Linked DNA regions of Azoarcus sp. CIB. The protein of the gene in region 1 interacts with the protein of each later gene in a pairwise test. Links are inferred from orthologs where the notes say so. Each region holds a gene or a part of one and is shown on either strand. Other genes may lie near its edges.

What was found.
Region 2: the proteins of AzCIB_RS00480 (region 1) and bioB interact in binary tests that used the Escherichia coli proteins (3 or more experiments, as listed by UniProt). The link is inferred for Azoarcus sp. CIB from one-to-one orthologs.

The regions. Positions count from the first base shown.
Region 1 is NZ_CP011072.1:114,885-117,847, reverse strand. The notes cover bases 223-2,958. They hold AzCIB_RS00480 (class II glutamine amidotransferase), read left to right. Parts: upstream 223-1,047; coding sequence 1,048-1,869; downstream 1,870-2,958. Other genes in these bases: AzCIB_RS00470 (cyclic-di-GMP receptor FimW-related protein), read left to right, coding at 2,400-2,958; AzCIB_RS00475 (HIT family protein), read left to right, coding at 1,939-2,361; gatB (Asp-tRNA(Asn)/Glu-tRNA(Gln) amidotransferase subunit GatB), read left to right, coding at 223-1,010. Outside these bases: more of gatB, read left to right, coding at 1-222; more of AzCIB_RS00470, read left to right, coding at 2,959-2,963.
Region 2 is NZ_CP011072.1:979,737-982,751, forward strand. Bases 228-3,015 are described here. They hold bioB (biotin synthase BioB), read right to left. Parts: upstream 2,224-3,015; coding sequence 1,231-2,223; downstream 228-1,230. Other genes in these bases: AzCIB_RS04310 (pyrimidine 5'-nucleotidase), read right to left, coding at 228-314; AzCIB_RS04325 (ComF family protein), read left to right, coding at 2,281-2,991; AzCIB_RS04330 (tRNA (cytidine(34)-2'-O)-methyltransferase), read left to right, coding at 2,993-3,015. Outside these bases: more of AzCIB_RS04310, read right to left, coding at 1-227. UniProt on the Escherichia coli protein: Catalyzes the conversion of dethiobiotin (DTB) to biotin by the insertion of a sulfur atom into dethiobiotin via a radical-based mechanism.

The DNA.
Region 1 (2,963 bases):
TCAACCGTGCCGGCACGCCGCTGCTGGAAATCGTCTCCGAACCCGACATGCGCTCCTCGGCCGAGGCGGTCGCCTACGCCCGCGCGCTCCATGCGCTGGTACGCTGGATCGACATCTGCGACGGCAACATGCAGGAAGGCTCGTTCCGCTGCGACGCCAACGTCTCCGTGCGCCACCCCGGCGGGCCGCTCGGCACGCGCCGCGAGATCAAGAACCTGAACTCCTTCCGCTTCCTGCAGCAGGCCATCGACTTCGAAGTGCAGTGGCAGATCGCCACCATCGAGGACGGCGGCAAGATCCAGCAGGCGACCGTGCTGTTCGATCCCGACACCGGCGAGACGCGCATGATGCGCTCGAAGGAAGACGCCCACGACTACCGCTATTTCCCCGATCCCGACCTGCTGCCACTGGTGATCGCGCCGGAATGGAAAGCGCGCGTGCAGTCGGAGATGCCCGAGCTGCCGGGCGCGATGAAAGCCCGCTTCATCGAGCAATGGGGCCTCTCGGCCTACGACGCGACGACGCTCACCGCCTCGAAGGAAATCGCGTCCTTCTATCAAGCCACCGTCGAAGCCGCCGGCGTGCCGCTCGCCAAGCCCTGCGCCAACTGGGTCATGGGCGATCTCGCCGCCCGTCTCAACAAGGCCGAACTCGACGCTTCCGCGTCCCCGGTCTCGCCCGCCCAGCTCGCCGGCCTCGTGCAGCGCATCGCCGACGGCACCATCTCGAACAACATAGGCAAGAAGGTGTTCGAAGCCCTGTGGAACGGCGAGGGTGCCAGTGCGGACGCCATCATCGAAGCCCAGGGCCTGCGCCAGACCAACGACGCCGGCGCGATCGAGGCAATGATCGACGAAGTCCTCGCGGCGAACCAGAAGTCGGTCGAGGAGTTCCGCGCCGGCAAGGAGAAGGCCTTCAACGCGCTCGTCGGCCAGGTCATGAAGGCGAGCAAGGGCAAGGCCAACCCGGCGCAGGTCAACGAACTGCTGAAACGCAAGCTGGAAGGCTGAACCACCCTCTCACCGCCACACCCTCGGGGGACGCGCGATGTGCCAGCTCCTCGGAATGAACAGCAACGTACCGACGGACATCTGCTTCTCGTTCGCCGGCTTCCAGGCGCGCGGCGGTGCCACCGACGTGCACGCCGATGGCTGGGGCATCGCCTTCTTCGAGGGACGCGGCGTGCGCGTCTTCCTCGACCCCCAGCCCAGCGCCTCGTCGCCGGTCGCGGAGCTGGTGCGCAACTACCCGATCCGCTCGCTCAACGTCATCGCGCACATCCGCAAGGCAACGCAAGGTCAGGTCACGCTCGACAACACCCACCCCTTCCAGCGTGAGCTGTGGGGGAGCTACTGGATCTTCGCGCACAACGGCAACCTGCTCGACTACACGCCGCCCTTCGACGGCCGCTTCCTGCCGGTCGGCAGCACCGACTCGGAGTCCGCGTTCTGCGACATCCTGCAGAACCTCGCCGCCGAATTCCCCGACGGCCCGCCGCCGGCCGAAACCCTGTTCGCGGCGCTGCGCCGGCTCGCGATTCGCATCGGCGCGCACGGTCCGTTCAACTTCCTGCTGTCGAACGGCGAATACCTTTTCGCCCATTGCTCGACAAAACTCACCTACATCATCCGCCAGGCACCATTCGCCACCGCGCACCTCTCTGACCAGGATCTCAGTGTCGATTTCAGCCAGCTCACGACCCCGGCCGACCGCGTCGCCGTAATCGCGACCACGCCGCTGACCGACAACGAGGCGTGGCACGCGATACCGCCCGGCACGCTGCTCGCGTTCCGCCACGGCGCCATCGAGACGCTGGGCGAAGCGACGACCATCGCCGGCAATCCCGCCGCCGGCGCGGGCAGCGTGTAGATTTCGCTTCGCAGCCTCATGCCGAAAGGCTAAAGTCCGACTTTCACCATACCGCCGAAGGGGAAAACCGTGTCCGATTGCCCATTGTGCCTGGCTGCGAACGAGACCCCGGTCTGGCGCGACGGCAGCTGCCGCGTCATCCTCGTCGATGAGCCCGGCTATCCCGGCTTCTGCCGCGTCGTGTGGAACCACCACGTCGCGGAAATGACCGACCTCAACGCCGGCGAGCAGCGCCACCTCCTCAACGTCGTATTCGCGACCGAAGCCGCACTGCGCCAGCTGATGCGCCCCGACAAGATCAACCTCGCGAGCCTCGGCAACATGGTTCCGCACCTGCATTGGCACGTGATCCCGCGCTTCGCCGACGATGCCCACTTCCCGCAGTCGGTGTGGAGCGCGCCGCAGCGCACCGGCGCGCAGCGCGCGGCCCCGCCGCTGGACACCCTCGCCGCGACGCTGGTCGCGATGCTCACCGAACAGACCGCCGGATGACCGCTGCAAGCGCGGACCCAACGCACAACGGAGAACCCATGGGTTATCACGATCCCGTCGACTGCCTGGAGTTGCTGAACAGGCTGCACCCGCTGAACGTCGACGAGACCCACAGACTGCTGTCGGAGATGGTGCAGACGCTGCTGCGCAGCCCGCCGCCACCCGAACAGCAGCTCGAAATCCTCGAAGCAGCGCGTCCGCACATCGCACTCGCCCAGTCCGCGATGGCCGACCGCTATGCCGCCCATCCGCTGCCGCCGGACAGCGTCGAAAACGCAACCCTGCGCAGCGTCGTCGCGCTGTGGCAGGCCATGACCCGGTCCTACGAACGCGTCGCGCGCGCGTGGGGTGCCGAACGCCTGCCGACCGACCAGCGCGCGCTATTGGCGCAGCGGCGCATCCACTACGCGGGCATGGTCCCGCTCGAATACTTCCGTGCCCACCGCTCCATCCCCAAGGGCACGTGGAGCGCGCTGCACGACAGTTACTGCGCGGCCGAGGCGCTCGGCGTCGCCACGATCCGCGTCCCCGATGCACTCAACGACATCTGGAAGGCGCAAAGCCCGGCCGAGGCCTTCGCCGCCGTACTGCTCGTCGACCTC
Region 2 (3,015 bases), 870 kb from region 1 along the record:
GGCAGGCGGCGCAGCAGCGCACCGAGCGCGCGGTCGAAGACCATCATCGCGTGCAGCCGTTCGAAGCGGTGCGTCTCCGCCAGGAAGTGGTGCGGATCGACGCCGTGATGGCGCATGAGGCCGGTCAGCGTCGCGCCGTAGCGCCGCCAGTAGCGCACCCGCAGTGCGTTGGCGTCCTCGTCGCTCAGCGCGAGGTGCCGCACGAGGTAGGCCGTCATGCTCAGGTTGATGTGCGGGAAGATGTGCGCGCTGGCGTTGTGCAGCGTGTTATCCAGGTCGAAGAGCCACACCGGCCCCGCGCACGGTCTGCTCACGTCTGTCTCAGCCCCTGCCGGGGCGCGGCTGGAAACGGACGATGGCGCGGCCGTCCTCGGTCGTCTTGGGCTGGGCCTTCCACGCATGGCCCTGCACGACTTCGAAGGTTGCGGGCAGGCGATCATCCCGCCGCAGCGCCTCGAGAGTCTGCCGGGCGGCCTCCCAGCCGCCTTTCCCCGACAGGCCGCGCGGGCGGGCGACGCTCGCGTTGGCGCAGCCCGACAGGCGCAGGTCGCGCAGCAGTTCGTCGACGTCCGCGTAGGTCAGCGTCAGCACTTCCATGTCCATGACCGGGTCGGAAAAGCCGGCCTGCACCAGGGCGTCGCCCAGGTCATGCATGTCGATGAAGCGGTGCACGCGCTCGCCCTGCGCGGCGGGCAGTGCGGCGCGCAGCTCGCGCAGCGTGTCCGGGCCCAGCGTCGAGAACATCAGCATGCCGTCCACTTCCAGCACGCGATGAACTTCGCGCAGCGCGGGAAGCGGGTCGGCGAGCCAGTTGAGCATGAGGTTGGACCATACCAGCGACATGCTGGCGCGCGCGAAGGGCAGGTTCGCTGCGTCGGCGCAGGCGAGCGCCGGGCCCTGGGGTTTTCCCAGTGCGCGCAGGCGCTCGAGCAGGCCGCGCGCGCCGCGCGCGCGGGTGAGCATCGGCAGCGCGAAGTCTGCGCCGACGCCGTTGTGCCGCTGGGAAGCGCCGCACGAGCGTATCGAGGTCGGCGCCGGTGCCGCAACCCAGGTCGAGGATGCGCTTCGGTTCGAGGCGGATGTAGTCGAGCCGCTCGTCCATGCGCCGCGCGACTTCGCGTCCGAGCACGGCGACCTCGTCGCAGCTTGCCGCCGCGCGCCCGAAGCGCCGGATCAGGAGTTTGCGGTCGAGTGCGAAGTCGGCGTCGCCGGCCATTCCTTGCGAAGCGCTCAGATCGGACGAATGCCGAGGCGCGCGAACAGCTTCTCGTCGCGGTCGGCTTCGGGGTTGTCGGTCGTCAGCAGGCGTTCGCCGTAGAAGATCGAGTTCGCACCGGCCATGAAGCACAGGGCCTGCATCTCGTCGCTCATCTGCTCGCGGCCTGCGGACAGGCGCACGAAGCTGGTCGGCATCATGATGCGCGCCGCGGCAATCGTGCGCACGAATTCGAAGGGATCGAGCTTCTCGGCTTCGGCGAGCGGGGTGCCGGGGATCGCGACGAGGTTGTTGATCGGCACCGACTCCGGCGGACGATCCATGTTCGCGAGCTGCGCGAGCAGGCCGGCGCGGCCGCTGCGGCCTTCGCCCATGCCGATGATGCCGCCCGAGCACACATTGATGCCGGCATTGCGCACCTGGTCGATGGTGTCGAGACGGTCGGCGAGGGTGTGCGTCGTGATCACCTTCTCGTAGTACTCGGGCGCGGTGTCGACGTTGTGGTTGTAGTAGTCGAGGCCGGCGTCCTTGAGCTGCTGCGCCTGGTCGCCCTTGAGCATGCCCAGGGTGACGCAGGTTTCCATGCCCAGCGCCTTCACTTCGCGCACCATCGCGAGGACGGTCTCCAGTTCGCGCTCCTTCGGGCCCTTCCACGCGGCGCCCATGCAGAAGCGGCTGGACCCCTTGGCCTTCGCTGCCTTGGCCTTCTCGACGACCTCGGCGACCGCCATCAGCTGCTGGCGGTCGAGGCCCGTCTTGTAGCGGGCCGACTGCGAGCAGTAGCTGCAATCCTCGGAACAGCCGCCGGTCTTGATCGAAAGCAGCGTCGAGCGCTGCACGGCATTGGCGTCGAAGTTCTCGCGGTGTACCTGCTGGGCGCGGAAAACAAGATCCATGAACGGCAGTTCGAACAATGCTTCGGCCTCAGCGACGCTCCATTGCTTGCGGGCGGCGGTGTTGGCGGCGGACTGGGTGTCGAGGTTGCGGCACGCGGAAGTCATTGTCATGAAAGCAGTTCCGGGATGTAATGCGAAGCTTCCCATATTCGTTCATTCGGCGAAAACTTGTCAAACGTACTTCACCGTATGGAGGCGATGGCGCGAATCCTCGCTTCCAGGCTCATGCCGAACGAGTGCTTTGTGTGCGGCCAGGGGGCTGGCTCCGCGCTGGTTTGCGGGGCGTGCCGCGCGAGCCTGCCACGGCTGGCGACGGTGTGCCCGGTGTGTGCGATCCCGTCCGGCGAAGACCTGATCTGCGGCAGTTGCCAGCGCGCGCAGCCCGCTTTCGATGCAACCATCGCCGCCTTGCCCTACGTGTTCCCGGTCGACCGCCTCGTCCAAGCGCTGAAATACGGACGGAGGCTGGCGCTGACGCGCTTCCTCTCCGGCCTGCTGGAGCCGTTCACGCCGCCGCAAGGGCCGGCGGTCGTGGTGCCGATGCCGCTCCACCCCGGCCGCCTGCGCGAGCGCGGCTTCAACCAGGCGGCGGAGATCGCGCGGCCGCTCGCCCGTGCCTGGGGGCTGCCGTTCGAAACGGCCGCTGTCGAGCGCGTCCGCGACACGGCGCCGCAGGCCTCGCTGCCGTGGCTCGAACGGCGCCGCAATATGCGCGGCGCCTTCCGTTGCCATAGCTCGTTCGACGGCAGGACCGTCGTGGTCGTCGATGACGTTATGACCACCGGCGCGACGCTCGACGAGCTCGCGCGCACGTTAAAATCGCACGGCGCAGCCCGCGTAGTGAACCGGGTCGTTGCGCGTACTCCATCGCCGGTCTGACATGCTCGACATCGTTCTCTACCA